DNA from 4 places in the Pseudarthrobacter sp. RHLT1-30-1 genome. Region 2 is predicted to be linked to each of the others. Evidence: riboswitches for the same ligand, from Rfam matches in the RefSeq annotation. Region 2 holds a riboswitch; each other region holds the start of a gene.

Region 1 (7,624 bases), on a different contig from region 2:
CGGACTTCGATCGCCGCAAGGGGCTCCTCGCGGGCGGTGCCCACGGCGGCCGGGGCAGCTTTCGGGGCGGCCGGCGAGGCCTCCCGGAGCAGCCTGACCGTGTAGTCGTCCTCCGGCCGCGACAGGATATCGGTCACCGGACGGTCTTCCAGGATCCTGCCCTGCCGCATCACCACGATCCGGTCGGCCAGGTCCGTGGCGACGGCCAGGTCGTGCGTCACGAAGATGACGGCCGTCCCATGGTCCCGGGCCAGCCTGCTGAATACCTCAAGAACCCGGCGCTGCACGGTGACGTCCAGCGCCGAGGTCGGTTCATCGGCTATCAGCAGCTTCGGTCCCAGGCTGAAGGCGATCGCGATCAGGACCCGTTGCTTGAGTCCGCCGGAGAGTTCGTGGGGGTACTGTTTCAGCCGCTCCGCAGGTCGGTCGATGCCCACCAGTTCGAAGAGCCGGATGACCTCCGTCCGGATCTCGCTTTTGGAGCGCTTGCCTTCCTCCGGGTGCAGCCGGAAGACTTCGGCCACCTGGGATCCGACCGTCTTCACCGGATCCAGTGAGGCGCCGGGGTCCTGCGGGACCATGCCGATTTTGCGTCCACGGATTTTCTCCATGGCGCGTTCGGAAAGGCCGGTCAGCTCAATTCCGTCGAACATGATGGTTCCGGCGGAGACCGTGGCCGCTGCGGGGAGCAGGCCGATGAGCGATTTGGCGAGCGTGCTTTTTCCGGAACCGGATTCGCCGACGACGGCGACGATTTCGCCCGGCTTGAGGACCAGTTCGAGTGACTCTGCGGCCACGATGGCCGCCGGGCCGCGGCCGTATTCGACCTGCAGTCCGCGCACCTCAAGCAAAGGTCCGGGTTCGACGATGGGTTTTACGGCGTGAGTCATGGGGCTCCTGTCTAGAACCGGAAGGTCTTGAGAAGTTGGCGTCCGAGGCCGGCCAGAAGCACGACCGTCAGCACGATGACCAGGCCCGGCAGACTGGTCATCCACCAGGCGCCGGCGAGGTATTGCCGACCCTCAGAGATCAGCAGGCCCCATTCCGGGGTGGGCGGAGGGGCGCCGAAGCCGAGGAAGCCAAGCCCGGAAATTGCGAGGATGGCGGCGCCAAGGTCGACGGCAAGCAGGGCGAGGACCGGTCCGCAGGAGTTCGGCAGGACATGCTTCCAGACGACGGACCAGTAGGATCCGCCGTTGAGGAAGGCGGCCTCGACGTAGTCCAGGTTGCGGACGCGCAGGACTTCCGAGCGCACTACGCGGGCGAATGAGGCAATCGAGGCGATGCCCACGCCCACGCCGAGCGAGATCGGTCCGGGCGCGAACGCTGTCACGATGATCAGGGAGATCAGGAATCCCGGCACAGCCAGGAGAACGTCGACGAGGCGCATGGTGCCCGCATCGGCGGCCCGGCCGGCCGTCGCAGCAAACAGGCCCAGGAACGTTCCCACCACGAAGCCGATCAGGACAGCGAGCCCTGCGGTGAGCAGGGTCTGCGAGGTGCCGTGCACGACCCGCGCGTAGACGTCCCGGCCCAGGTGGTCGGTGCCGAACCAGTGCCCGGCACTTGGCGGCTGGAATTTCTGCTTCGGAATGCCGCTGATGGGGTCGAAGGCGGTGAACAGGCCCGGTAAAAAGGCCCACCCCAGAACAATTAACAGGGGAAGGACGGTCAGCCACAGGCCCACCAAGCGCAGGAGGCTTCCATCGCGTTTTACCTGGCCGGTCGGGACAGCGCTGCCACCGGCCGGCGGCTGCGCCACCTCATTAATAGGATCTGTTCGTAGTAGCTCTATGCTCACAAGGTTCTCCGTTCGGTCTCAGGCAGTCAGTGCTCGTGGCGAGCCGTGCGCACTGCTCTTGAGGATCCGGGGATCCAGCAGCGGATACAGCAGGTCGACGATCAGGTTCACTGCAACGAAGGCCGACGCCGTCAGCAGGACCAGGCCCTGGACCAGCGGGACATCCTGGACGGTGACGGCCTGCAGGACCACCGAGCCCAGGCCGGAGCGGGCGAAAACGGTCTCCGTGATGACGGAACCGGCAAGCAGGGTTCCGACGGTGATACCGGCAATGGTCATGGCCGGACCTGCAGCATTCTTCAGGGCGTGGCGGTAGAAGATCCATGCGGGGGACGCGCCCTTCGCCCGCAGTACGTCGATGAACGGTTGCTCATAGACGTGCGTGATGCTCTTGAGCAGCACCTGCGCGATCGGGGCGGAAACGTGAAGGGCCAGGACCAGCACGGGAACTGCCAGCGAGGCAAAGGAACCGTCCGGGAAAAGGGACATCACGCCGAGCTGAATGGACAGCAGCTGCAGCAACACCAGCCCGAGCCAGAACACCGGTACCGCTGCGAACAACGGCGGCAGATTGGTGATGAAGCGCTTCAGCGCCGTCGAGCGGCTCAACGTTGCCGCGGACACGAGGGCCACAGCCAGGACGACGGCCAGCACGAAGGCACTGGAGGCCAGCGCCAGGGTGGATCCGGCCACCGCACCGATGCGGGCCGCCACCGACTGCCCGGAGGCCAGGGAGTACCCGACGTCTCCACCGAGCAACTGCCCAAGCTGGTTGAAGTACTGCACCAGCAGCGGCTGGTCATAGCCGTACTGGGCCTTCATGGCATCAATGGTCGCCTGGTCAGCCGCTGCGTCCGCCGAGAGGAAGATCGTGACCGGATCGCTGGGCAGCAGCTGGATTGCCAGGAAAACGAGCGTGTACGCCAGCCAGATGACAAGCAGTGCCTGTCCGAGGCGCCGCGCAAAGTAGAGGCCCATGACCATCTACTTGCCGGTCTTCCAGGCGCCCTGGAAGATCGGTGCGGTGCCGGAGGTGAATTCGACATGCGACTTCGCATTGGCGCCGTAGACCTGGACCTCGTCCCAGAGCACGAGGGCCAACGCCTGGTCGACCACCAGCGCGCGCTGCTCGTCGGCGACGGACTGCTTGTGCGCGGCGGCGGTGGTGGCGGCGCGTTCCGTGGCGAAGAGTCCATTGAGCTGCTGGTCCGCGTTCAACGTCTGCGTGTTGGTGACCGGGCCGAAGACTGGCCCCAGGCCGCCGTAGGCAAACTGCCGGGTCCCGAAGAATTCCACGTTGGGATCCTTCATGGCAGTCGCCAGGAAGGCGTTGTCCGCGGCCCGGTTGACCAGCTTCACGCCGATCTCGCGCCACTGCTGCTCGATCAGTTCGAAAGCGGGCTTGATGACCACGGAGTTGTTTGATGACGTGACGGTGACCTCAAGCTTCTGGCCGTCCTTGGCGCGGATGCCGTCGGAGCCGACTGCCCATCCGGCTTCCTCCAGCAGGCTCTTGGACTTCTCCGGGTTGTAGGCCAGATCGGCGGAGAGATCAACGAAGTCAGGCGCTTCACGGTTCAGGATGGAACCGGCGAGCTCGTAGCTGTCGGAGAGCACCGTGTCCTTGAGTGTCGGCCGGTCGATCCCAAACTGCAGCGCCTGGCGGACCTTCGCGTCCGCCAGCTTGCCGCTGCCGACCCGCACTGCCGCCATGTTTGCCGTCAAGTCAATGCCCTTGGCCGGCAGGACCTGGTTGCCGCTGCCGGCAAGGGCAGTCTCGTCGGCCGGCTGCAGTCCGCGGACCAGATCAACCTGGCCGGTCTGCACGGCACCCGCACGGTGTGCCACCTCCGGCAGGTACTTCACGACGACCTTGTCCAGGTAGGCGGCGCCCTGGTTGGCAGCACCCTCCGGAGCCCAGGCGTAGTCGGAACGCTTTGCCAGGACGATTTCCTCATCGGCCTTCTCTGATTCGAAGGTGAAGGGGCCCGATCCGGAGATTTTCGCGATGGCCGACTGGCCGGCGTTATCGAGGGTGAGGGTCTTTGCCGACACGAGTCCTGCGGTGACGGAGGACGTGGCGCGCAGGAAGTTGGCGTCGGGGGAGGACAGGGTTACTTCCACCTGGTCCTCGCCGATGACCTGCGAGGACTTGTAGGCGGAGAAATCAACGTTCGGCTGGATCTTCGCGCCCTCGATACCCTTCCCCAGCGCCTCGAAGTTTGCCTGGACCGCTTTGGCGTCCAGCGGTGTCCCGTCGCTAAAGCTCACGCCCGGGCGGATCGTGAAGGTGAACTTGGTCTGATCCTCACTTGCGGTGAACTTGCTGGCGATCCAGGGGACGAGCTCGCCCTTAATGGCATCGAAATAGGTCAGCCGGTCCAGCACGCTGTTCAGGACGTTCGCCTTCTCGTAAAAGCGCGCCGCCTGGGTCTGGAAGTTATTGATCGGGGTGACCTCGGCGAAGACGAACGTCCCGCCCTGCACCGGGGTTCCATCCTGGGTCTGCGATGCCGCGGCGCCGGCCGGGTTGGCGCCGCAGGCGCTCAGGGCCAGGGCCGCCGCCCCCATCAGGGTCAGCAAGCGCAGCGGGCGGCGTTTGGCCTTCGCGTTCGTCGTGGCCGTGCGTGATCTATTGGTATCCATCGGGGATCCTCTCGGTCATGACCGAGGAACTCCAGAATCACAGGCCCCACCCGCCAGCCACCGCAAAGGCGCAGGTCGGAGGTACTTGGGATCGTGGCAATATCCATCGGTCCTGGCATTAGCACCGTGCCCGAAGGGTGGTTGCTACGGCGTCATCGAGCCAGGTCTCTCAGCCGATCTGGATGGTTGGTAATTCGTTCAGAAGGACTTTTTTCGTTGCGGCAACCGTTTCGGCTGGCGGCAACACCTACTTTCCTGCAGAATCTTCGATTTTCCAATAATGACGACACGTTCTGAAACAAACGATCACAAACGCCCCAGTTTCGCGCCCGGGGGCGTCATGACTGTGGCCGCGTCAGGGCGTGTCCGCCGCGCAGGACCACGACGAGCCGGAAGTCGTGGTCCACCGCCACGACGTCGGCGCGCCTGCCCGGCCGCAGGCTCCCGATCTCGGTTCCAAGACCCAGGATCCCGGCCGGAACCAGGGTCGCGGCTTTGACGGCGTCTGCGGGTGCGACGCCGGCGGCGATGGTCCGGCGGACGACGTCGAGCAGCGTGGCAGTGCCGCCGGCGAGGGCACCGCTGCTCTTCAGGGCCGCCACGCCGTCGCGCACCACCACGGGGGAGCGGCCGAGTTCGTAGTCGCCGTCGGGCAGGCCGGTCGCCGCCATGGAATCGGTGACCAGGGCGACGTTGCCGGCGCCGACCAGCCCGAACACCATCCGGACGGTCTCGGCGTCCAGATGGACGCCGTCGCCGATGAGTTCCACCGCCACGGTGCCGGCGGCCGCGAGGCGCAGGCATGCTGCCACGGGACCGGGGCTCCGGTGGTGGAGCGGCGGCATCCCGTTGAACAGGTGCGTCACCGTCGGCCGCCGGCCCGTTCCCCGCAGGGCTTCCGCCGCGGCGGCCAGCGAGTTTGCGGCGGTCTGGGCATCGGCGTCGGTGTGGCCCAGGGAAGGTGTCACACCGTTCCCGGCGAGCAGGCTGACCAGCCCGGCGGCTCCGGGCAGTTCGGGGGCATACGTCATGGTCGTGAGCGTGCCGCCGGCCGCGTGCAGCAGCCGGCGCAGCAGCTCAGGGTCCGGGTCCCGAAGCCACGCCGGGTCCTGCGCCCCGCAGCGGGCGCGGGCGAGGAACGGGCCTTCGGCGTGGATGCCGGCGATGAGGCCCTCGTCGGCGAGCGGCCGCAGCACCCCCATTCCCCGGAGGAGCTCCTCCGCCGGCGCGGTCACGAGGCTGGCCAGCAGCGTTGTGGTTCCGTTGCGGTGCAGAAATTCGACGGCCGCGCGGCACGCCGTGTTGTCACCGGTGGGAAAATCGCCGCCGGCTGCACCATGGCAGTGCAGGTCAACGAGCCCGGGAAGGATCGAACTGCCCGCCGGAAGGTCGATCTCCGCCACGTGGCCGAAGCCCGCGGCGCGGACGCCGGCGTCGAAGCCCGCGGCGTCGAAGCCGCTCCGCGGCCCGGCATAGGAGATCCCGCCGCCGGCCACCGCCACGACGGAATCAGCGGTGGCGGCGCCGTCGGTGATCAGTGTTCCGGTCAGGACGAACGAGGAACCCGGGCCGGGGCCGCGGATGTCCGGGCTGGGCATGTCCGGCCTTACATCTTGGCGAGTTTGGCCCGCACCATCATAAAGATGCCGTAGAAGATCAGGCCGACGCCGACGGCTGCCAGGATGTACAGGCCGAACGGCTGGTCGCGAAGGGCCTTCAGGCCGCCGTCGAGCCCGGTGGACTCCTCAGGGTGGGCCGTCACCGTGGCGATGATGACCAGCAGCCCCACCAGCAGCAGGACGATGCCTTTCGCGGCGTATCCGACGACGCCGAGGATGGTCACCGCCGAGCGTGCCCGCGGCGAGGCGGGGAGCCGGAGGTATTTGGTGAAGGACTGCCGGAAGCCCCGGATGGCGTAGATGATGCCGGCGATGGCCACGCCCGCGCCGACGACGAGCAGCAGCGCGTAGCCGCCCGGGGCTTTCAGGATGGACGCCGTGAGGTCGCTGGTGGAGCTGGTGTGTTCCTTCCCGGCGCCGTTGGCGAAAGAGAACAGGGTGAGGGCGAGTCCGGCGTAGACCACCGCCTGGAGGGCGGCTTTGGCCTTTTTCCCCAGCTTTTTCTTCGCCGGCAGGTGTTCAAAATCGAAGATCGCATCGCTGGCCTGCCAGATCGCAAGGGCCACGCAGGCTACGAAGGAACTCCAGAGCAGCAACGGCCCTGCCGGCTGCGCGGCGAGTTGCTCCACGGCGCCACTGACGTCGGCCTCGCCTTCGCCACCCATGGCCAGCCGGATCGCGACGAGTCCGATCAGGAAGTGCAGGATGCCGCTGACCGCAAAACCGGCACGGGCCACCAGCTCCAGTGCGCGGGAATTCGTGACGCTTTCGGCCGCGTCCGCGGCGTCCTTCAGTTCTCTTTTGATGGCGGGTTCCTCGACTGACTCGGTGGTTCTGCCGGACGTCCATTCCGCCCGGATCATGCCTTTCCGTAATCGTGCCACGCGAAGCCCGCCGGGAACAGCACTGACGTGTGGCGGGACTAGCGGCGCCGGTAACTGAGGTCGAAGATGAGCCGGCCGGCGTCGTGCGCCTTGTTCTCGAAACTCGTCAGGATCCGCCCATCGAACCGCGGCGCCCAGCCGCCGGCCTCATCGGTTCCCTCATTGGGGCCGGTGTGTTCGGTGCTTACCGGGGCGCGGCCCTCCTTCACCGGGGCCCCGCCCACGAGGGACTCGACGCCGGATTCCCAGACCCGGGTGAGCGGGCTTTCGTCGCCGCTGCGCTCGCCGTCATGCAGGTTCTCAAAGTCGGCGGAGCCGGCCAGGACGTCGCGGACGTGGACGGCATAGTTGGACCAGTCCGTTGCGATCCGCCAGATGCCCCCGGGCTTGAGGGCCCGTGCGGCGAGCTCCGCGAAGGCCGGCTGGATCAGGCGGCGTTTGTGGTGCCGGGACTTGTGCCACGGGTCCGGGAAGAAGACCCAGAGTTCGGTCACGGACCCGGCCGGCAGCATGGTGGCGAGCACTTCGGGGGCATTCGCTTCCACGACGCGGACGTTGGCCAGGCCACGGCTGTTGATCTTGATCAGGGTGTTGGCCAGTCCCGGGGTGTAGACCTCGACAGCGAGGAAGTCCTTGTCCGGGTTCGCTTCGGCGGCGTGGCAGACGGCGTCGCC
Region 2 (7,624 bases):
CTGGGGCCTGCGGCGCCGGGACTGGTCGGATCTGGATCTGGTCACGAACCTGCGTTTGTTCCTGGATTCACCGGAGCGGTACCTTCGGCACCTCTGATCACGGCGGTGCAGCGCGCGTCAGCAGGTGTCCCGGACCGTGGGTCACAGCCGTTCAGCGTCGGGTCTTGCGAGCCAAAGCTTCGAAATTTCAGCCTTGATGTCGTCGCAGTCAACGCGCCGAATCTGCTGCAGAAGCTGATCGCCGGTAGCCGCGGTCCGCCAGGCCCCCGATCACTCCTACCATCGCGCCGGGAAGGGCCCAGAGGGCGCCCAGCTGCCGCAGCATGCTGTGCGGCGATACCAGGGCGATGCCGCCGACCACGATTGCCGGGGCCGCCACGCATGCAGTCACACAATGCGGATGGCCGCGCAGGAATGACCAGGCGGCGCCTGCCAGCGACGCGGCGGAGCCGGCATGGATATAGAGGCCGCCAATACGGGCATCCTCCTCAAGTCCCGGCACTGGCTGGTACCCCAGGATGAAGAATGACCTCCACAGGCCAACGGCCATCAGGACGACGGAAGCCAGAACCAGGATGGACCAGAGGATGGCACCCGGCCACCCGCGACGTCGCAGTCGTACATATTGCAGGCTCATCGGCTAGAAGAACATCGGCGGGGCGTCCAGCACTGTTTCATCGACGCGCCGGTCTTCCCACTGGGTGAACGGCTTGTCCAGCTCGTACTTGCCGTCCTCGGTGCGGTGCAGGGTGCGGACCTCGGCGTTGTCCGGGTTGTTGAGGGACTCGAAGTACTCCACCGACCAGTGGAACCAGCGCATGCAGAACAGCCGCATGGTGAGGCCGTGGGTGACAAACAGTGCATTGGGGGCGTAGTCCGGTCTTGCCCAGTGCCGGTGCAGGGTCTCCATGAACGAGGAGACCCGGTCATAGACATCGGAGCCGGACTCGCCCTCCCGGAAGCGGTAGAAGAAGTGGCCGTAGGCGTTGCGGAGTTCCTTCTGGTCCTCGATCTCGCCGGCGATCTGGAAGTTGGCCCAGTCCTGCTCCCGCAGCCGCGGTTCCTCGATCACGCGCTCGACCAGCGCGCCGAGGTTGAGCGCCTCAAGGGTCTGGTAGGCACGCAGGTAGGGGGAGACGTACACGCAGACCTGCCGGCCGTCCAGCAGCCGCCGGACCTGCTCGCCGGCCGCCCGGGCCTGGTCCAGGCCGAGCTCGGTCAGCGGAATCCGGTAATCGGGCACCCGGTTATAGATCGAGGTGTCGGCATTGGCGGCGGACTGGCCATGCCGGATCATGATGATTTTCCCGGGCGCACTCATAATCCCCAAGCATAGGCGGCAACTCCGGGCAAGATAGGAACATGCTCGTTCCCTCCCGCCGCCGTCTGCGGCTAGAAGTCTGGATCGTCCTGGGCCTGTCCCTGGGGCAGTCCGCCGTGTATTCGGTCGTTCAGCTCCTGGACAAGATGACCCGTGCGCCGCTGGCGGAGGGCACCTCCACCCTGAACCGTTCGCAAAGTACCCGGGAGTACTTTGATCTGACCTACCAGCTGCTGGATATCTTCTTCGCCCTGGTGCCGGTGGCCCTGGTGATTTACTTCCTGACCGAGCACCGGCCGGCCGGACTGTCCGGCGGCGGTGGCCGGGGCGTCACGGCGTTCCGGACCCTGGGCCTCAGTTTTGCCCGCCCCGGCAGGGACCTGCTGCAGGGCTTCGGCCTGGCGGCGCTGATCGGCATCCCCTCCCTCGGCCTCTACGCTGCCGGCCGGGCTCTCGGCATCACGACGGCGATCATCCCCAGCGCGCTGGACGCGTACTGGTGGACGGTGCCGGTGCTGATCCTCTCCGCAGTCCGGCACGGGATCGTGGAGGAGGTGATCGTGGTGGGCTACCTGCTGGACCGGCTCGGCAAGTTCGGCTGGGGTGTGCCGCTGGCGGTCTTCACCAGTTCCATGCTGCGCGGCAGCTACCACCTCTACCAGGGCTTCGGCCCGTTCATCGGCAACGCCATCATGGGCGTCATCTTCGCGCTCATCTACACGAGGACCCGGCGGCTGATGCCGCTGGTGATCGCCCACGCCGTGCTGGACATCGTGGCGTTCGTCGGCTTCAGCCTCTTCGGCAAGGCCATCGGCCTGGGCTGAGTCTGCACCCAATCAACGCGGAGTCACCTCCGGCCCATCCGGAGCCTTCGGACGGGCGCGAAGTGACTCCGCGTTGCCGGTATTAGGTTGCCGGTATTAAAAAGTATCGGCCGCCATCGGTGGGTGACGTCATTGGCACCCGCTGATGGCGGCCGAAGTGTTGGGCGGTGAAACGCTAGATGGTGACGGCCCCGGTGGCGGTCTCGAATGTGACGGACAGGATACCGGGGGTGCCGCGGGGAGCGAGCCAGTGGACGGCCACGTCTTCGAGGGGCTTTTCGACCGGCACACCGAGCCATTCGGTGACCCGCTCTGCCGAACCGGCGATCGTGAGGGCGGACATCTTGACGTTGCTCTCGTAGGCCTTAGACGGGTGGAGTTCCGGATCGCCTTCCCACTTGAGCATGTACGGAACCTGCGGATCGGCGATGAGCCCCAGGATGCCGATCTGCTTCCAGACCAGTTCGCGGCCGTCGGGGAACTTGCGGTTGCCGTTGACGGCGGCGCGGCCGAGCCGTTCCTCGAACGGGGCCAGGTCGTCAACTTCGACGCACCAGCCCATCCAGCCGCCGCCGGCTTCGGAGCGGGCACGGACGGCCTGCCCGAAGGGAGCCTTGTCCGAGGCCGGGTGGTTCAGCACCTCCACAACCTCGAGATATTTGTGTCCCGCGAGCGGGATAATCATGTTGCGGGTCCCGAATCTGGGGTGTACTCCGCCCTTCACGGCTTCAACGCCGAGGGCAGACGCAATTCGTTCGGTGGTGGCAGCGAGGCCATCTTGTTCACAGGCGTAAGAGACGTGATCCATGCGCATGCCATCATCTTGGCACTTTGTGATGCGGCTCTCAGCTTAGGGTGCCCTTACCGGGATGGGATCCTAAATTCCGGGGTGCGCTCACGGCTGTTCCTCCTTGTCAATAGGGCGTCAATGGGGTGTCAGTGGCGCTCCAACGCGACTGACAGCCCCCGCCGCGCATCCAGCTTCATCTTCGTCACAAAGCTATTCACGACCCGTCACCGCTTCCTAGACTGAGGGCAGGTCATGAGTGCCAGCACAGAGCCCCGGCTTGCTGGCCGGCAACCCTCGTATCGCGGTGGGGTGCCCCGGGTGAAGACCTGGCCGTCCGGCGCCCGCCGGAAGGCAAGCGCGGCGCCAGTGCTGACCCGGGCCAAGAGGCTCCGGAATGCCTGTGCCCAGTCCCTTGAGGAGTGTCCCGATGTCGAACGCCTGGTCCTTCGAAACCCGCCAGATCCATGCCGGCCAGGAGCCGGACAGCGCCACCGGCGCCCGCTCGCTGCCGATCTACCAGACGACGTCGTTCGTCTTCCCCAGCGCCGAGAGCGCCGCCAACCGCTTCGCCCTGGCCGAACTTGCCCCCATCTACACCCGGATCGGCAACCCCACCCAGGACGCGGTGGAACAGCGGGTGGCCAGCCTGGAAGGCGGGCTCGCGGCACTGCTGCTGAGCTCCGGCCAGGCCGCGGAAACCTTCGCGATCCTCAACGTCGCCGAGGTCGGGGATCATGTGGTGGCGAGCCCCAGCCTCTACGGCGGCACCTACAACCTGCTGGCGCATACGCTGAAAAAGTTCGGCATCTCTGTCACCTTCGTGGAGGACCCCGACAACCTAGCCCAGTGGCGCGACGCCGTGCAGCCGAACACCAAGCTGTTCTTTGGCGAAGTCGTCTCCAACCCGCGCCAGGACGTGCTGGACATCGAAGGCATCTCACAGGTGGCGCACGAGGCCGGTGTCCCGCTGATCGTGGACAACACGCTCTCCACCCCGTACCTGATCCGGCCGATCGAGTGGGGTGCGGACATCGTGGTGCACTCCGCCACGAAGTACCTCGGCGGCCACGGCGCCGCGATCGCGGGAGTGATCGTGGATTCCGGCAACTTCGATTTCGGCAAGGACCCGGAGCGTTTCCCCGGCTTCAACACCCCCGACCCCACCTACAACGGCCTCGTCTACGCCCGGGACCTCGGCGCGGACGGTGCCCTCGGCGCCAACCTGTCCTACATCCTCAAGGCCCGCGTCCAGCTGCTGCGCGACCTCGGCTCGGCGGTGTCCCCGTTCAACGCCTTCCTCATCGCCCAGGGCATCGAAACCCTGAGCCTGCGGGTGGAGCGGCACGTCGCGAACGCCATCAGGGTGGCTGAATGGCTCGAAGCCAGGGACGACGTCGAATCCGTCGCCTACGCGGGGCTGCCCTCCAGCCCCTGGTACGAGCGCGGCCGCAAATACGGGCCCAAGGGGACCGGCGCCGTCGTCGCCTTCAACATCGCCGGCGGAGCCGAAGCCGGAAAGCGGTTCGTCGACGCCCTCGAACTGCACTCGCACGTGGCCAACATCGGCGACGTGCGCTCGCTGGTCATCCACCCGGCGTCGACCACGCACAGCCAGCTCTCCCCGGAACAGCAGACCATCGCCGGCGTGAACCCCGGCCTGGTGCGGCTCTCCGTAGGCCTGGAACACATCGACGACATCCTCGCCGACCTCGACGCCGGATTCCGCGCGGCCAAGACCGCCTGAGCAGCACCGGCGCCCGGCGCCAGGTCTGGGACAGCCTGGGCTGCCCGGGCGCCGGTCCAACGCGGGGAGTCACACGGACGTCACAATCTTCGCCACCTGCCCGCCGCGTTTCGTAGACTCAAGGAAGGTCATGAGCGCCAGCGACAGCCCCGGCTTGCTGGCCGGCAACCCTCCATTTGCGGCGGGGTGCCCCGGGTGAAGACCTGGCCCGCCGGTCAGCTGACGGTGGGCAAGCGCGAAGTGAGGTCCCAAATGACGATTGCCGCCACCCGCCAGGGTGCATCTGTAACCACGACCACCCAACCCCACGCCCCCGCCCCGGCCGGCCAGGGCGCTGCCCCGGCGGTCCCGGACGGAACCGTCCGGCACCTCCGGATCGGCGACCTGGAACTCGAATCCGGCGCCCGGCTGCCGGACGTCACCCTCGGCTACGAGACCTGGGGGACCCTCAACGCGGACCGCTCCAACGCGGTTTTGATCGAGCACGCGCTCACGGGGGACACCCACGTCACGCGCGGCGACAGCGAGGAGCCCGGCTGGTGGGAGCAGCTCGCCGGCCCCGGTGCTCCCGTGGACACGGACAAGTACTTCGTCGTCTCGATCAACATCCTCGGTGGCTGCTACGGCTCCACCGGGCCCTCCACCACGGCTCCCGACGGAAAGCCCTGGGGCTCACGGTTCCCGCTCGTCACGCTCCGGGACACGACGGCGGCCGAAGCACGGCTGGCGGACGCCCTGGGCATCCGCAGCTGGTTCGCCGTGCTCGGTGGTTCCCTGGGCGGGGCCCGGGCCCTGGAGTGGGCGGTCAGCTGTCCGGAGCGGGTCCAGCGCTGCGCCGTGATTTCCGTCGGGGCGAGCAGCACCGCCGAACAGATTGCCTTCGCGCAGGCGCAGACGCTGGCGATCCGGCAGGATCCCAATTTCAACGGCGGAGATTACTACGGCGGCCCGGAGCCGGAAGCGGGCCTGGCCCTCGCCCGGCGGATAGCGCACATCACCTACCGTTCCGCCGCAGAGCTGGACGAGCGGTTCGGCCGGAACGCCCAGGACTCCGAGTCCCCGCTCGAAGCCGGGTCCCTGGCCGGCCGGGGACGCTACCAGGTCGAGAGCTACCTGGACCACCAGGGCAACAAACTGGTCCGGCGCTTCGATGCGAACAGCTACATCGCCATCACCGAGGCGCTCATGAGCCACGACATCAGCCGGGGCCGCGGCGCCCTCACCGAGGCCCTGGCTCCGACCACGGCGCAGTTCCTGGTGGCAGCCGTCGACTCGGACCGGCTGTACTTCCCGGCCCAGTCCGATGCCCTCGCCGCTGCCCTGCCGGGTGACGTGGCCGTGCACACCATCGAGGCGCCGATCGGGCATGACGGCTTCCTGACCGAGATCGGCCAGCTCACCAACCAGCTCCGGCAGCACTTCTTCGGCTAGTCCTTCGACCAAAAACCGGGCCGGGTGTGCATTTATGCAGATACGCTCTGCACTAATGGCCGTTGAGCCTGCGGGCGTGAACGTCCATACTCGTTGAGAATGATGCCGCGTGTCACAAATCACAGGCGTCCACCGCCGCAAAGGTCCATAGGGTGTCGACGGAGACACCAAAGGAGTCGAAAATGAGTTCTCAAAACGCCGCCAGGCGCCCCCAAGAGGAAGACGTCAAGTCGTCCGGCCTGAAGAAGGTAGTAACGGCCTCCATGGCCGGCACCGTAGTTGAGTGGTACGAGTTCTTCCTCTACGCCTCCGCGGCGACCCTCGTTTTCGGTAAGACCTTTTTCCCCAACTCCGGCTCGGAACTGGACGGCATCATTGCCGCCTTCCTGACCTACGCTGTTGGTTTCGTCGCCCGGCCGATCGGCGGCATCGTCTTCGGCCACTTCGGCGACAAGTTCGGCCGCAAGCAGCTGCTCCAGCTCAGCATCATCCTGGTGGGCGTCGCGACCTTCGCGATGGGCTGCCTGCCGACCTTCCAGCAGATCGGCTACTGGGCCCCGGCCCTCCTGGTGTTCCTGCGCTTCGCCCAGGGCTTCGCCGTCGGCGGTGAATGGGGCGGCGCCGTCCTCCTCGTGGCAGAGCACAGCCCAAGCAAATCCCGCGGCTTCTGGTCCAGCTGGCCGCAGTCCGCCGTTCCGCTGGGCAACCTGCTGGCCACGGCCGTGCTGTTCATCCTGAGCTCCACGCTGTCTTCCGCCGACTTCCTCAGCTGGGGCTGGCGTGTGGCCTTCTGGCTCTCGGCCGTGATCGTGCTGATCGGCTACTACATCCGGACCAAGGTCACGGACGCCCCCATCTTCCTGGAGGCCCAGAAGGAAGTCACCGTCGAGAAGAAGGGTTACGGCGTCGGAGAGGTGTTCCGCCGCTACCCGCGTGGTGTTTTCACCGCGATGGGCCTTCGCTTCGCGGAAAACATCCTGTACTACCTCGTGGTCACGTTCTCCATCACCTACCTGAAGGTGGTTGTCCAGACGGACACCTCACGGATCCTCCTTCTGTTGCTGGCGGCGCACCTCGTCCACTTCGCGGTGGTGCCCATGGTCGGCCGCATGTCCGACCACTTCGGCCGCAAGCCGGTCTACATGGCCGGTGCCATCCTGGGCGGCACCTGGGGCTTCTTCGCCTTCCCGATGATGGACACCAAGAACGACCTCATCATCCTCGCCGCCATCACGATCGGCCTGCTCTTCCACGCCCTGATGTATGCCGGCCAGCCGGCCATCATGGCTGAGATGTTCCCGACCCGGATGCGCTACTCCGGCGTCTCGCTGGGCTACCAGGTCACCTCGATCGTGGCCGGTTCAATGGCCCCAATCATCGCCACCGCCCTGCTGAGCCAGTTCAAGTCCTCCACCCCGGTGGCTGTCTACCTGCTCGGCGCCTGCCTGGTCACGATGGTGGCGGTGTTCTTCCTCAAGGAAACCCGCGGCATCTCCCTGCACGACGTCGACGCC
Region 3 (7,624 bases), on a different contig from region 2:
CTCCTCGGCGGGACCCGGCACGGACGCGAGGGTGGGCATCGCCGTCGTCGTGTCAGCGGAAGTACCGGCTGCGGGAGCACCGGATCCTGCGGAGGAACCCACGGCCAGCAGCGCCGCGAGGTCGGCGCGGGGCGCAGGGGCCTGGGAAGGGACCAGGGATCGTAGCTCTTCGAGCGAACTGCGGAGCTCGGTCGCTGCTTCGAGGCCGGAGTCACGGAGCATCGCCTGGATGCTGCCATCCTGCTGGGGTTCGTGGGATCCGGTCATGATGCTGCGTGGTCCTTTTCGGTGACGAGTTCGCGCAGGGCACTGAGCCCGCGTCGTTGAAGCTGTTTAATGGCACCCGGCGTCTTGTCCATGATGCGGGCGACCTGGTCGATGGAGAGGTCCGCGACGATCCTCAGGACCAGGACTTCCCGTTGCTCATCGTTGAGCCGGGAGAGGAAATCAGTAAGGCCTCCCAGCGAACCGAGTACCTCGTCCTCGGCGGAAGCGGCGTACCGTGTGTCATCCCGGGGGTCGTATTCGGCCAGGTACGGCGTCCGGTCGGCCCGCCGGTGGTGGTCCACCAGCCGGGCGTGGGCGACGGAGAAAATGAAGGTCCGCAGGCCGCTCCGGCCCCCGGTGACCTTGGAGAGTTTCGGCAGGATGTCGACGAAGACGTCCTGGGTCAACGCCTCGGCGTCGTCCACCCCGCGGGCCCGGAAGTAACCCAACACCGCGGGTGAAATGCTGGCGTAGACAGCGCTGAATCCTGATGGCTCGCCCGCCAAGGCGGCTGACATTTCGTCATCGCTGAGCTGTGCTGCCAAGTGGCTGTCCTTCCGGTTGCTGCCGGGGTGCGGCCCTGCCAGTGTAGCGGCCGCACCCCCGGGCGCCTCCGTAGAGGCGTCCAGTCCCTGCCTGTAGAGCTCAGTGCCTACTTGTTGAGCTCAGGCAGCTTGTCCGACGGCAGGGTCGGCACGGCCGGGGTGGCGGGAACAGCCGGCGCACCCTCGGCGCCGGGCACGGCCGGAACAGCAACGGTCACGCCGGCGTGGGCCTTGGCCTGGGCAGCGCCGGTGGCGTTGGCCGCAGCTTCGGCGGTGACGCCGTCCTGGTCGGCGTCGACGGTACCCTCGACGGATCCTTCGGTGCCTTCGGTGCTGGCGTCGCCCTCGGCGGAGCCATCAACGGAGCCATCAACGGACGGCGACGCCGGGACGGCGGGGACGGCCGGAACCGCCGGCGCGGCGGGAAGTTCGGGGGTCGCCGGAACCGAGGGGGTTGCCGGGACGGCGGGCGTAGCGGGGGTCACTTCAGCCTGCTGGGTGCTCGAAACCTGGGCCGCGTTGGCCAGGCCGACACCGGAGAAGCCTCCGACAACGATAATGGCGGCGCTGACAGCAATCTTGGTGGTCTTGCTAACACTCTGCATAAGAAACGTACATCCTTTGTTTTTTGGGTGTAGCCGGCTGAAGCCGCGTGGGGGCAGTCAACAGCCCGCGCTATCTTTCGAAGGCCGGCCGGCGCCGCACGGGGCGGGCCGGCCTGCACTTACATGGAAGGCCGGCCGGATTCCTGGTGGGGGGGTCCATCATCCGGCGGCGCTTACAAAGGAGTAATCGCCCGGCGGCCCCGAAAGGTTACGCACCATCCGGAACTTTCTCCGGGGGCTGCCCGGCGGAGCGGTAACACCGGCTTTAACGGCGACGGCGGCGGGCCACCCTTTCAGGTGACCCGCCGCCGTCGGGCGCCGGAATGAGCGTCCGCCGCGGGCAGTACTAGTCGTTGATCAGGTCGTTGATCACGATGGTCTGGTCGCGGTCCGGGCCAACGCCGATCGCGGAGAAGCGCGTGCCGGAAAGCTTCTCGAGCGCCAGCACGTAGTTCCTGGCGTTCTCCGGGAGGTCGTCCAGGGTGCGGGCACCGGTGATGTCCTCGGTCCAGCCCTCGAAAAGCTCGAAGATCGGTTTGGCGTGGTGGAACTCGGTCTGCGTCATCGGCATTTCGTCGTGCCGGACGCCGTCGACGTCGTAGGCCACGCAGACCGGGATCTGTTCGATGCCGGTGAGCACGTCCAGCTTGGTGACGAAGTAGTCCGTGAAGCCGTTGACCCGCGAGGCGTGCCGCGCCAGCACGGCGTCGTACCAGCCGCAGCGGCGCGGCCGGCCGGTGTTGACGCCGAACTCGCCGCCGGTCTTCTGCAGGTACATGCCCATCTCGTCGAAGAGTTCCGTGGGGAACGGGCCGGCGCCGACACGGGTGGTGTACGCCTTGATGATGCCGATGGACCGCGAGATCCGGGTGGGGCCGATGCCGGAGCCTACCGAGGCGCCGCCGGCGGTCGGGTTGGAGGAGGTCACGAACGGGTAGGTGCCGTGGTCGACGTCCAGGAACGTGGCCTGGCCGCCCTCCATGAGGACCACCTTGCCCTCGTCCAGGGCGGTGTTCAGGACATAGGTGCTGTCGATGACCAGCGGGCGGAGGCGTTCGGCGAAGGACAGGAAGTAGTCCACGATCTCGTCCACCTCGATGTCGCGGCGGTTGTAGACCTTGACCAGCAGTTCGTTTTTCTGCCGCAGCGATCCTTCGACCTTCTGGCGCAGGATCGACGCGTCGAAAACGTCCTGGACGCGGATGCCGAGGCGGGCCACCTTGTCCATGTAGGCCGGGCCGATACCGCGGCCGGTCGTGCCGATGGCGCGGCTGCCGAGGAACCGCTCGGTGACCTTGTCCAGGACCTGGTGGTAGGGCGCCACGAGGTGGGCGTTGGCGGAGATACGCAGCCTGGAGGTGTCCGCACCGCGGGCTTCCAGTCCGTCGATCTCCTGGAACAGCGCCTCGAGGTTCACCACGCAGCCGTTGCCGATGATCGGAATGGCGTTGGGGCTCAGGATGCCGGCCGGAAGGAGCTTGAGCTCATACTTCTCACCGCCTACGACGACGGTGTGCCCGGCATTGTTGCCACCATTGGGCTTGACGACGTAGTCGACTCGGCCACCAAGCAGGTCAGTGGCTTTACCTTTGCCTTCGTCGCCCCATTGGGCTCCGACGATCACGATTGCTGGCATGGGATCCTCCCCCATTCGTTCGGGCCGGGTTCCGGATTCACCAGGGTGATCCGGAGCTGGGCGCCGTTCATGAGAATGCCCCGAATCTACCGCTGTGCTCTTACCATCAACGCCAGAGTCCGGGGCTCTTACCACCCAAGTTTAGCCGATAGCCGTGGCGGCCACCCATTTGGCCATCCAATGGACTTTGCGGGCCGTTGCGGTAATGACCCGGTGTCCGGCCAGCGAAACTTCGGCGCGCGGACTTGCGCGGGTCTCCGTGGTGGAATTTAGTAAGAGTTGACCATCCCGAGCGGCCGAGGGACCTGGACCATTGACGCCGCAGCAACCTGCGGACACTCCCCTGTGACGGCAACGGTGCTACCGCCAGGACCGATGCAAAGGAACCACTCATGCAGCAGAACACCGACCATATCCGCGCCACCCACGCCGGCTCCTTGCCCCGCACCGCCGAGCTGATCGCGGCGAACGAGGCCAAGGAAGTGGACGGCATCAGCCCCGAATTCCTGGACCTGCTGGAAACCTCCGTGGTGGACATCGTGCAGCGCCAGAAAGACCTCGGCCTCGAGATCGCCAACGACGGCGAATACGGGCACACCATGTCCAACTCGGTGGACTATGGAGCGTGGTGGAACTACTCCTTCAGCCGGCTCGGCGGGCTTGAGCCCACGGAGGTGGACCGCTGGAAAGACGCCGCGGTACACCGCTCCACCCCCGGGAACATCGTCCTGACCACGTTCCCGGACCGGCGCGACCGGCAGAAGTTCGACGACGCCTACACCGATCCGTCCTCCGGGATCCTGGCGCACCGCAAGAGTGTCACGCAACCGAAGATCGCCGGCCCGCTGACCTACACCGGCCACGCCCTCGTGGGCTCGGACATCGCCGACCTGAAGACGGGCCTGGCCGCGGCGGGCCTGTCCGAGGGCTTCGTCGCTTCCCTGTCCCCCGGCTCCTGCGCCCGCGTGGCCAACGAGTACTACAAGACGGACGAGGAACTCCTCTACGCCTGCGCCGACGCCATGCGCGAGGAGTACAAGGCCATCATCGACGCCGGGCTCACGGTCCAGCTCGACGATCCCTCGCTGGCCGAGAGCTGGGACCAGATCAACCCGGAACCGGCCCTGGCCGACTACCTCAAGTTCATCCAGCTACGGGTCGAGGCCACCAACTGGGCCCTGCGCGACCTTCCGCAGGACCAGATCCGGCTGCACGTCTGCTGGGGCTCCTGGCACGGCCCGCACACCACGGATATCCCCTTCGCGGACATCATCGACTCGGTGCTGCAGGTCAATGCTGGCGGCTACTCCTTCGAGGCCGCCAACGTCCGCCACGAGCACGAATGGCGGGTCTGGGAGGAGACCAGGCTCCCGGACGGAAAAGTCATCATCCCCGGCGTCGTCTCCCACGCCACCAACGTCGTTGAACACCCGGACCTCGTGGCTGACCGGCTCGTCCGCTTCGCCCAATTGGTGGGCCGGGAAAATGTGATTGCCTCCACAGACTGCGGTCTCGGCGGCCGGGTGCACCCCCAAATTGCCTTTGCCAAGCTGGAATCCTTGGGGGAAGGCGCCCGCCGCGCCTCGGCGCGGCTCTGGTAGCAGTCCCTCGCGCGGGAACGGCATTTCGTGGGACTTGATAGACTAGTAAGGATCGACCAGGAATCGGTCCACACCACATTTTCAAACCACACCGTACATTACGTACCCGGTGCTTGGCGTGCCCACGTACGGTCTGGCAGCTTCACCAAACCCGCAGGAGACTCAGCAATATATGACAGCCTTGGCCACTGAAAATTCCCGCGAACAGCTTCTGAGCCGCCGCTATGAACCTAGCGTCGCAGCCGTCAACGAGCTGTGCGACACGCTGCAGGCAACCAAAGCTGGCATGAATGTCCCCTACGTGGATCCGATGCACGACATCGATGAGTGCCGCATCATCAGCCTCTTCTCCAACATCGGGACCGAGGATGAGTCAGGCTTCATCACTGCCGGGGACGAGGAAGCCGCCACCCGCCTGCTCGGCGTCCACTGGAAGCTGGGCCTGCGCCCCGAGTACGTTATGCCGTGGAACGTTCACCCCTGGTACGTCCCGGGCGAGCCGAACGGCAAGTTCACGCCCGACCAGATTTCCGCGGGCCTGAAGCCGCTGCTGAAGTTCCTCGCCGTGGTGCCCCGCGCCTCAGTGATCGTGGCTCACGGCACCGAGGCCAACCGCCTCGCGAACCTGCTCCTCAAGACCGAGGTGCCGATGATCTGGCGCCGCGGCCTTAAGACCTACAAGGTCCGCTCGCTCAGCGGCCGCGCCTTCGCCGGCACCCCTGCCCGCCAGGAGCAGTACCTCGACGAGATGGGCACCGTCTACGCGGACGCGATGGCCCGCACCGGTCTGGCCAAGACCAGCTAGTCTCTACCCGCACCGACGACGGCGGGCGCCCACCTTCTGGTGGACGCCCGCCGTCGTTGTTTAACAAACAACGCGGGGTCACTTCCGGCCCATCCCAGGGGGTGGAATGGGCCGGAAGTGACCCCGCGTTGCTTCGTGGTGCCGGGAGGGGTTAGCGCTTTTCCGCTTCGATGGCGGCCTTGGCGGTGGGGTCGGAGTCCTTGAGGAACTTCTCGATCCGCTCCGGCTCCTCGGCTTCACCGATCGCCGCGGAGGCGCGTCCCAGCGAATACAGCGCGCGCAGGAAACCGCGGTTGGGCTCGTGCTCCCACGGGATGGGACCCACGCCGCGCCAGCCGTTGCGGCGCAGCGAGTCCAGGCCGCGGTGGTAGCCGACCCGGGAGTAGGCGTACGAGTCGATGGTCCGGCCCTCGGCCCACGCTTCCTCGGCCAGCACCGCCCAGAGCAGCGAGGACGTCGGGTGCTTTTCCACCAGGTCCAGGGCCTCCTGGCCGGCCTCCAGCGCTGCGTAGACCTCGGTCTCGGCGGGCAGGAGGGTGGGCTCGGGGCCCATCAGGTTCTTGCGGAATTCGTCCGACATGCTTAGAACGTCTTGCCGGTGGAGCCGAGCTGCTGGGCAGCCTCGACGACGCGGGCCGCGAGGCCGGCCTCGGCGGAGGCGCCCCAGACGCGGGGGTCGTAGAGCTTCTTGTTGCCGACCTCGCCGTCGACCTTCAGTACGCCGTCGTAGTTGCGGAACATGTGGTCGGCAACGGGACGGGTGTAGGCGTACTGGGTGTCGGTGTCGATGTTCATCTTGATGACACCGTAGGAAACAGCGTCGGCGATCTCCTTTTCGGAGGAGCCGGAGCCGCCGTGGAAGACCAGGTCGAACGGGTTGGCCTTACCGATCTTGGCGCCCACCTGCTCCTGGATGTCCTTGAGGATTTCCGGGCGGAGCTTGACGCCGCCGGGCTTGTAGACGCCGTGCACGTTGCCGAAGGTCAGCGCCGTGATGTAGCGTCCGTTCTCGCCGGAGCCGAGGGCCTCGATGGTCGCGAGGGCGTCCTCGACGGTGGTGTAGAGCTTGTCGTTGATGGCGTTCTCGACGCCGTCCTCCTCGCCGCCGACGGTGCCGATCTCGACCTCGAGGATCATCTTCGCAGCCGCGGTGCGCGCCAGCAGTTCGCGGGCGATGCGCAGGTTCTCAGGGAGGGTCTCGGCCGAGCCGTCCCACATGTGGGAGCTGAAGAGCGGGTTGCGGCCGGCCTTGACCTCGGCTTCGGAGGCTGCCAGCAGCGGCAGGACGAAGCCGTCGAGCTTGTCTTTGGGGCAGTGGTCGGTGTGCAGGGCGATGTTGACGCCGTAGTTCTTGGCGACTTCGCGGGCAAACGCGGCGAAGCCGAGCGAACCGGCCACCATGTCCTTGGTGGACGCGCCGGACCAGTACGCGGCGCCGCCGGTGGAGACCTGGACGATGCCATCGGACTCGGCCTCGGCGAAGCCGCGGAGGGCTGCGTTAAGGGTCTGGGAGGAGGTGACGTTGACGGCGGGGAACGCGAAGCCGCCCGTCTTAGCGCGGTCGATCATCTCGGAGTAGATCTCTGGGGTTGCAATGGGCATGCTGACTCCTAAAGTGAATTTCGTCTGCGGGCTGGGTTGACCCTGGAGTGAACCTCGTCGGCTACGAACCATCCTAGCCATTCCCGGCGCCGGGCAGTGTTTCCGGTCACTCGGGACCTGTAATATCGCGCTGACGCGCTGCTGGCCCGGCGCCCGCCCGCTCCTACTGCGGCCGCTACCCCGGGAGCTGGTTGAAGACGTGCCGGCGGATCCAGGCGTGCATCGCGATGGCCGCGGCCGAGGCGGCGTTGATCGAGCGGGTGGAGCCGAACTGCTCGATCGACAGGGTGTCCACCGCCGCTTCATGGACCTCGGGGGACAGTCCCGGGCCCTCCTGGCCGAACACCAGCACGCAGTCCTTGGGCAGTTCGTAGGTTTCCAGCGGCACCGAGTCCGGGAAGATGTCGATCCCGATGATCGCCAGACCCTCCCCGTCCGCCCAGCTCACGAAGTCCGCGACGGTCGGGTGGTGGCGGATGTGCTGGTAGCGGTCGGTGACCATGGCCCCGCGGCGGTTCCAGCGGCGTCGCCCGATGATGTGCACTTCCTTGGCCAGGAACGCG
Region 4 (7,624 bases), on a different contig from region 2:
GGCCGCAACGGCCGGGTCCAAAGTGCTCATTGCCTTCAAGTCTACTGTCACCGTCCGGCGGGCGTCCGCCGTTGCCGGCACCGTTCCATCCTGCAGGGCCGCGGCCCACACGGCCCCGGCACCTGCCGGGAGCTCCCCTGGGAGCGTGAACGCAGTGTCCGTTACGGGAGTATCCTTCACCAGAATCAAATCTCCGCCTTCCTGCACCACGCCGGGGTACCCCAGCCGTGCCGCTATGTCCCCGCACGCCGGCGGGCTGATCTGAGCCAAATCCAGCCGCAAAAGACGGCTGGAACCTGTCTTTGACAACCCTGCCCGGCGGGCAAATATTCCGCAAAAGTGCAAGACTAGAACCGGTTCTCCCGCATCGATTCCGCGGTTCGTTCATCCAGGAGGAAATTCATGTCCTTTGTCCGCTTTGTCGCCCGGCCCATGCTCGCCTCCAGTTTCGTCCTCGCTGGCATGGACAAGCTCAAGAACGCGGATGACACTGCCACCCAGCTGTCACCCCTGCTGCGGCGCGCGGCGGAATCCCTCCCGTTCCAGACCGACGAGAAGGTCCTGGCCCGTGTTATCGGCGGCACCCAGGTCGGAGCCGGCGTCCTCCTGGCCCTCGGCAAGTCGGCACGTCTCGCCGCCACCATCCTGGCCGTCATCTCTGCACTCAACGGCTTTGTGGAATGGCGCAGCGCGGACATCAGCAGCAAGAACGGCCGCGATGCCCGCCGCAAGCAGCTGCTCAAGAACGTCTCGCTGACCGGCGGCGTACTGCTGGCCGCCGTCGATACGAACGGCCGTCCCGGCCTTGCCTGGCGCGCCGAGCACCTCGCCGCGGATGTCAGGAAGAACGCCGGCCACCTCACCGCCGATGTCCGGAAGACCACGGGCAAGCAGCTGAAGAAGGCCGACAAGGCCGTTCGCAAGGCCGTAGACCACACCGTCGGAGCCTAAGACCGCAATGGCAGGCACGCCCGCAGCTGCAACCCAGTCCCATCCGGCCGACGGCGTCCCGCTCTGGCGGGCGCCGTTCGCCGGACAGCCCGTCGACGCTACGGTCACCGTGCCGGGTTCGAAGTCCCTGACCAACAGGTACCTCGTCCTGGCGGCCCTCGCCGACGGGCCCTCGCGGTTGCGGGCTCCCCTGCATTCCCGGGACTCGGCGCTGATGATCGAGGCCCTGCGGCAGCTCGGGGCCACCATTACGGAAGTTCCGGGCGACGGCGCTTTCGGTCCCGACCTGGCCGTCACCCCGATCAGCCGGAACGCCCCGGAGGCACGGTCCGAGGTTGACTGCGGGCTTGCCGGGACGGTCATGCGTTTCGTTCCTCCCGTCGCCGCCCTGCGCCGCGGGGTAACGGTGTTCGACGGCGATACGCAGGCACGCAAGCGCCCGATGGGGCCCGTCATTGACGCGCTGACCGGGCTGGGCGTCGCCGTCAGCGCGCCCGACGGCGGTCCGGCCTCCGCGCTGCCGTTCGCGGTCCAAGGCACGGGCGACGTGCGCGGCGGGCATCTCGTCATCGATGCCAGCGCCTCCTCGCAGTTTGTGTCCGCGCTGCTCCTGGTTGGGGCCCGTTTCACCGAGGGCCTGCACCTCGAGCATCAAGGCACCGAACATCCCGGGAAGCCCGTCCCGAGCCTGGACCACATCAACATGACGGTCGCCGTGCTCCGCGGAGCCGGCGTGGCCGTGGACGATTCCCGTCCGAACCACTGGCTTGTCTCCCCCGGGCCGATTCGCGGCTTTGACCTCAGGATCGAACAGGACCTCTCCAACGCCGGCCCCTTCCTCGCAGCGGCCCTGGCCACCCGCGGCACGGTCCGGATCCCGAACTGGCCCACCCCGACCACCCAGGTCGGCGATCTGTGGCGCAGCATCCTCACCACCATGGGTGCCACCGTGACCCTCGCGGACGGCACGCTGACCGTGACCGGCGGCCCGGAGATCAAGGGCGCGGACTTCGACGACACGAGCGAACTCGCCCCCACCGTCGCCGCACTCTGCGCCCTCGCCTCCGGCCCCTCGCGGCTGGGCGGCATCGCCCACCTCCGCGGACACGAAACGGACCGGCTGGCCGCCCTCGTGGCCGAAATCAACCGCCTGGGCGGCGACGCGGAGGAGACAGCCGACGGCCTCATCATCCGGCCCGCGCCGCTGCACGCCGGCGTCGTACACAGCTATGCCGACCACCGGATGGCCACGGCAGGCGCCATCCTGGGCCTCGCCGTCCCCGGCGTCGAGGTCGAGGACATCGCCACCACGGCCAAAACGATGCCGGGCTTCCCGCAACTGTGGGAGTCCATGCTCGCCCAGGGCCACCACCGAAACGCAGCCCCCGCAGGCTCCCTCCCCACAGAGAAAGATGGCGCCGGTGGCACGCAGCACTGACTCCTGGGACGAATCCGATGTCCGGATCCGCCCCAACAAGAAGGGCACCCGGCCGCGGACCAAGGACCGGCCCGCCTACGAGGACGCCGTCACCGGACGGATCATCACCGTCGACCGGGGACGTTACACCGCCATCGTCGCCGAAGGAACCCCCGAAGAACGCAAAATCATCGCCGCCCGGGCCCGGGAACTGCGCCGCAACCCCGTGGTGGCCGGCGACTTCGTCTCACTCGTCGGCGACGTCAGCGGGGAACCCGACACGCTGGCCCGGCTCGTCAGGATCCAGGACCGCAAGACCCTGCTGCGGCGCAGCGCCGACGACACGGACCCGATCGAGCGCGCCGTCGTCGCCAACGCCGACCAGCTGGTGATCGTGGTCGCAGCCGCCAACCCGGAGCCGAGGACAGGGTTCATCGACCGCGCCCTGGTGGCCGCCTACGACGCCGGAATCGACCCGCTGCTGCTCGTCACCAAGGCCGATGTCAAGGATCCCGCGGAGCTCCTCGCCAATTACCAGCACCTCGCTTTCCCGGTCATCATCTCCAAGACGGCGGACTCCGAGGCCTCCGGCATCGATGCCCGTTCCGATGACGGGCTGTCCGCCCGGCTGGACAAGGACGCCGTGTCGCAGCTGCGCGACTACCTCGACGGGAAGGTCACCGTCATGCTGGGTCATTCCGGCGTCGGCAAGTCCACCATGGTGAACGCGCTGACCGGCGCCGAGCGCGCCACCGGCGGCGTCAACGCCGTCACCGGTCGCGGCCGCCACACCTCCTCCTCGGCGCTGGCCCTGAAGGTCAACGATGCGCCCGTCGGCAGCTGGATCATCGACACGCCCGGCATCCGCTCGTTTGGCCTGGCCCATGTGGACCCCGACCGGATCCTGCGCTCGTTTCCGGACCTTGAGCCCGGAACCGACGACTGCGAGCGGGGCTGCAAGCACGATTCCAGCGCCGTCAACTGCGGCGTGGACGCCTGGGTGGCGGCCGGCCATGCGGGCGAATCCGGCCCGGCCCGGCTCGGCTCGCTCCGCCGGCTGCTGGGGACCGACCCGCGGATGGAAGCCCAGGACGTCAAGGAACTCGGCACCGTCTCCTGACGGTGCGTTCCGGGCCCAGCGTGGACGGGCGCGGGCCGCCCCCGGCGGCGCAGCAACGCGGCCTCCCGCCGCGCCGTCCGCTTTGGCGGTAGTTTGGAACCATGAGTCAACCCGCTTCGAGCTACAACGATGACCTGCGCCTTGCCCATGTACTGGCAGATTCCGTAGATTCCCAGACCATGAGCCGCTTCAAGGCGCTCGACCTTCGCGTGGAGACCAAGCCGGACCTCACACCGGTGACGGATGCCGACAAGTCCGTCGAGGAGGCCATCCGCGGCCAGCTGTCCCGGTCCCGGCCGCGCGACGCCGTCCTCGGCGAGGAGTTCGGCAGTTCCGGCCACGGCTCCCGGCGCTGGATCATCGACCCGATCGACGGGACCAAGAACTTCGTCCGCGGCGTCCCCGTCTGGGCCACACTGATCGCACTCGTCGACGAGGGCGAGCCGGTCGTCGGCGTCGTAAGCGCCCCGGCACTGGGCAAACGCTGGTGGGCCGCCAAGGGGGCCGGAGCCTATATGGGCCGGTCGCTGGCGGCCGCCACCCGGCTGAAGGTCTCCAATGTCTCGAACCTCTCGGACGCGTCGCTGTCCTACTCCAGCCTGGGCGGGTGGAAGCAGCGCGGCAACCTCGATGAGTTCCTCGGCCTCACCGAGGAGGTCTGGCGCACCCGGGCCTACGGCGACTTCTGGTCCTACTGCCTGGTGGCCGAAGGCGCCGTCGATATCGCCTGCGAGCCCGAACTGAACCTTTACGATATGGCCGCCCTGGTCCCGATCGTGACGGAGGCCGGCGGACGCTTCACCTCGCTCGAAGGCGAAGACGGACCCTTCGGCGGCAACGCCCTGGCCACCAACTCCATCCTGCACTCGGAGGTCCTCAAACGCCTCAACCCGGGGCTGGACGACCTCCTGTAGGACGACCTGCTGCAGGACGACCCGTTGCAGACCAACCCGGTCTGGCCCGCTGTGCGCCATTCCGCCGCCGTCCTCCACCGGGCCTCCCGGCGCGTTCCGTAACAAAGCGCTTCACATAAGAGCGCCCCCTTTTCCGCTTCCGCGCAGATGTCCTAGGCTCGATGCAGGTCACGAGTGCCAGCGCTAAACCCCGGTTTGCTGGCCGGCAACCCTCCATTCGCGGTGGGGTGCCCCGGGTGACGACCTGGCCGGTCCGGAATGGACCCGGCAAGCGCGGATCCCCGGTATGTGGGGTCCTTTTCGAGCGAGGTCCCATGTCGACTGCCACGTTTTCTTCCACTGAACTCCAGCCCGGCGCGGGCCAGGCCCAGCCCGATCCGCGCCTCGCCCTCGCCCGCCGGCCGCTGGCCGCGGTGACCGGCGCCGAGATCGAGGCACCGCTCATTCAGGGCGGCACCGTACGCTACGCCAACCTTGACTACGGCGCCTCGGCGCCGGCCCTGTCCGTGGTCTCCGCCTATCTCAACGAGATCCTGCCGTACTACGCCAGCGTCCACCGCGGCGCCGGCTATGCCTCCCAGATCAGCACCTCGGTCTACGAGAACGCCCGCACGATTGTCCGGGAATTCGTGGGCGGCCGTCCGGACGATTCGGTGATTTTTACCCGGAACACCACTGATTCACTGAACCTGCTGGCCGGCTGCCTGCCCGTCGTGGACGGCGTCCACACCGGCGAGGTGCTCTATCTCGACATCGAACACCACGCCAACCTGCTGCCGTGGCAGAGCGTGCCGCACCGCAGCGTCATTGCCGCCCCCACGCTCGCCGCCACCCTGGAACTGCTTCGCGGCGAACTCGCCTACGGCGGCGTCAGCCTGCTCGCCGTCACCGGAGCCTCCAACGTCACCGGAGAGATCCTCCCGGTCCGCGCCCTGGCCGCCCTGGCGCACGAGTACGGCGCCCGGATCGTCGTCGACGCCGCGCAGCTGGCCCCGCACCGGCGGATCGACATCGCCGCGGACGACGTCGACTATCTCGCCTTCTCCGGGCACAAGCTCTACGCACCGTTCGGCGCCGGTGTGCTGATCGGCCGTCCCGACTGGCTCGACGCCGGCACACCGCACCTGGCCGGCGGCGGAGCGGTCCAGGATGCCCGGGTCGACGCCGTCAGCTGGACCACCGGTCCGGCCCGGCACGAAGGCGGCTCACCGAATGTCCTCGGCGCAGCCACCCTGGCCCGGGCCACCCAGGTGATCGCCGACCTGGACGTGGAACAGTGGCACGCGCACGAGAACGCCATCCGGTCCTTCCTTGTCGAGGGCCTCAGCCGGATCGACGGCGTCAAAGTCCACCAGATCTTCTCGGACAGCGCCTCCTTCGAGGCACCCGCCGGCCCCGGGGCAGGCACCGGCACGATCGGCGTCGTCAACTTCTCGCTCGAAGGCTACGATGCGGGCCTGGTGGCGGCATATCTGTCGGCCGAGCACGGTATCGGGCTGCGGGACGGACGGTTCTGCGCGCATCCCCTGCTCCGGCGGCTCGGGCTGCCGGCCGGCTCGCTGCGGGCCAGCTTCGGGCTGGGGTCGCGGCTGGAGGACGCCGAGCGGCTGCTCGCCGGGATCCGGGAACTGCGCCAGACCGGCCTCGGATCGGACTACGTGGTGGACGCCGGCAGGTGGGTGCCGTCCAACGACACCCGCAGCTACCCGCACTGGGCACCCAACACACCGGGAACCGCCGGCGCGGCCCCCTGCACCCTGGAGTAACAGCACGGCGGACTAACAGCACGGCACAGCCGCCCAGTGGACGGAAGCCGCCGAGCACCGACCCTGCCGCGTGCGGTAAATTCGAAAGGTACCCATCCAGACCTGCCGAAGGAGATCGCACGTGGCACGCGGCGGACCCAAGCTGTATCAGGAGCGCCGCCTGGAGCTTGGCCAGAGCTTCCAGGACGGCGGCGAACACTACGAACGCGTCCGCCCCGGCTACCCCGCCGATTCAGCCGACTGGCTGATCCCCGCGGGCGCGAAGGACGCCGCGGATCTGGGCGCCGGAACCGGGAAATTCACCGCGCTGCTGCTCGAACGCGGCCTGCACACCGCGGCAGTGGACCCGTCCGCCGACATGCTGGCGCAGCTGCGCCGGGCTCTCCCGGGCGTCACCGCCGTCGAGGGCACCGCCGAGATCAGCGGGCTGGCCGCCGCGGCCTTCGACGTCGTCACCGTCGCCCAGGCCTGGCACTGGTGCGATCCCCTGCTGGCCAGCGCCGAGTCCGCCAGGATCCTGCGCCCCGGCGGTGTCCTGGGGCTGATCTGGAACCAGCTGGACACGTCCGTGCCGTGGGTGCACCGGCTGACGCGCATCATGCATGCCGGCGACGTGCACAAACCGCATTTCAGGCCGCCGCTGGGTCCGGAGTTCACCGGCCTGGAAAGCCACCTCACCCGCTGGGAGGATCCGGTGCGCACCGGAGACATCCTGGAACTGGCGAAGTCCCGCAGCTATTACCTGGCGGCCGGCGAGGCGACCCGCGCCAAGGTGCTCGGCAATCTCGACTGGTACCTGCACGAGCATCTGGGCCACCACCCCGAAGACGTCATCCCGCTCCCCTACCTGACGCAGAGCTGGCGCGCCGTCCGGGCCTAAGACCGCCGCACCCCTGAGCGGACATTGCCCCGGACGGCACTCTGGCCTAGGGTTTCGGTATGCCTAATAATTATAGGTAGGCACTTGCAAACCTCCGGTGCCGGCACCAAGCCACCGCCACCGGTGCGTCGACGTCGACGCCCCTACCCAGGAAGCACACCGTGCTGGACGTATCAGGACACCAACCGCAGGCCCCGGCAGCGCCGGCCCGGCATAAACCCGGTGGCCGCCGCGCCCTGCTCGGACTGCTGGGACCGGCGTTCGTGGCCGCAATCGCCTACGTCGATCCCGGCAACGTTGCCGCCAACCTCACGGCCGGCGCCCAGTACGGCTACCTCCTGGTGTGGGTGCTGGTGGCCGCCAACATCATGGCGGTCCTGGTGCAGTACCAGTCCGCCAAGCTTGGAATTGTCACCGGAAAGAGCTTGCCCGAGATCCTGGGTGAGCGCCTCAAACCGTTCTGGCGGCGCGCGTTTTGGGTCCAGGCCGAGATCGTTGCCGCCGCCACCGACCTGGCGGAGGTGGTCGGCGGCGCGATCGCGCTCTACCTGCTCTTCGGGCTGCCGCTCCCCCTCG

What was found. A riboswitch is a leader RNA that binds a small molecule or an ion and turns the genes downstream of it on or off. The one in region 2 is predicted to bind S-adenosylmethionine.
Region 1: linked by a shared signal. The riboswitch ahead of AC50YM_RS05000 (ABC transporter substrate-binding protein) and the one ahead of metX (homoserine O-acetyltransferase MetX) in region 2 are both predicted to bind S-adenosylmethionine.
Region 3: linked by a shared signal. The riboswitch ahead of AC50YM_RS00915 (cobalamin-independent methionine synthase II family protein) and the one ahead of metX (homoserine O-acetyltransferase MetX) in region 2 are both predicted to bind S-adenosylmethionine.
Region 4: linked by a shared signal. The riboswitch ahead of AC50YM_RS02935 (aminotransferase class V-fold PLP-dependent enzyme) and the one ahead of metX (homoserine O-acetyltransferase MetX) in region 2 are both predicted to bind S-adenosylmethionine.

Annotation. Positions count from the first base shown of each region.
Region 1 is NZ_JBWZCG010000004.1:80,854-88,477, forward strand. It holds gene AC50YM_RS04985 (ABC transporter ATP-binding protein) at 1-890, opposite strand, end outside; gene AC50YM_RS04990 (ABC transporter permease) at 902-1,801, opposite strand; gene AC50YM_RS04995 (ABC transporter permease) at 1,820-2,779, opposite strand; gene AC50YM_RS05000 (ABC transporter substrate-binding protein) at 2,786-4,447, opposite strand; SAM riboswitch class I at 4,548-4,636, opposite strand; gene AC50YM_RS05005 (N-acetylglucosamine-6-phosphate deacetylase) at 4,786-6,045, opposite strand; gene AC50YM_RS05010 (DUF1206 domain-containing protein) at 6,054-6,929, opposite strand; gene trmB (tRNA (guanosine(46)-N7)-methyltransferase TrmB) at 6,989-7,624, opposite strand, start outside.
Region 2 is NZ_JBWZCG010000010.1:17,000-24,623, forward strand. It holds gene AC50YM_RS09145 (AAA family ATPase) at 1-97, shown strand, start outside; gene AC50YM_RS09150 (hypothetical protein) at 209-637, opposite strand; gene AC50YM_RS09155 (histidine phosphatase family protein) at 641-1,321, opposite strand; gene AC50YM_RS09160 (CPBP family intramembrane glutamic endopeptidase) at 1,363-2,145, shown strand; gene AC50YM_RS09165 (VOC family protein) at 2,321-2,959, opposite strand; SAM riboswitch class IV at 3,184-3,299, shown strand; gene AC50YM_RS09170 (bifunctional o-acetylhomoserine/o-acetylserine sulfhydrylase) at 3,363-4,679, shown strand; SAM riboswitch class IV at 4,806-4,921, shown strand; gene metX (homoserine O-acetyltransferase MetX) at 4,932-6,110, shown strand; gene AC50YM_RS09180 (MFS transporter) at 6,293-7,624, shown strand, end outside.
Region 3 is NZ_JBWZCG010000001.1:184,092-191,715, forward strand. It holds gene AC50YM_RS00895 (hypothetical protein) at 1-267, opposite strand, end outside; gene AC50YM_RS00900 (RNA polymerase sigma factor) at 264-812, opposite strand; gene AC50YM_RS00905 (hypothetical protein) at 920-1,417, opposite strand; gene AC50YM_RS00910 (adenylosuccinate synthase) at 1,764-3,053, opposite strand; SAM riboswitch class I at 3,334-3,435, shown strand; gene AC50YM_RS00915 (cobalamin-independent methionine synthase II family protein) at 3,446-4,654, shown strand; gene AC50YM_RS00920 (uracil-DNA glycosylase family protein) at 4,827-5,459, shown strand; gene AC50YM_RS00925 (DUF3151 domain-containing protein) at 5,611-6,039, opposite strand; gene fbaA (class II fructose-bisphosphate aldolase) at 6,042-7,061, opposite strand; gene AC50YM_RS00935 (TrmH family RNA methyltransferase) at 7,237-7,624, opposite strand, start outside.
Region 4 is NZ_JBWZCG010000002.1:103,420-111,043, forward strand. It holds gene AC50YM_RS02910 (sigma-70 family RNA polymerase sigma factor) at 1-30, opposite strand, end outside; gene AC50YM_RS02915 (DoxX family protein) at 403-951, shown strand; gene aroA (3-phosphoshikimate 1-carboxyvinyltransferase) at 959-2,389, shown strand; gene rsgA (ribosome small subunit-dependent GTPase A) at 2,373-3,488, shown strand; gene hisN (histidinol-phosphatase) at 3,590-4,402, shown strand; SAM riboswitch class IV at 4,569-4,682, shown strand; gene AC50YM_RS02935 (aminotransferase class V-fold PLP-dependent enzyme) at 4,717-6,168, shown strand; gene AC50YM_RS02940 (class I SAM-dependent methyltransferase) at 6,290-7,048, shown strand; gene AC50YM_RS02945 (Nramp family divalent metal transporter) at 7,210-7,624, shown strand, end outside.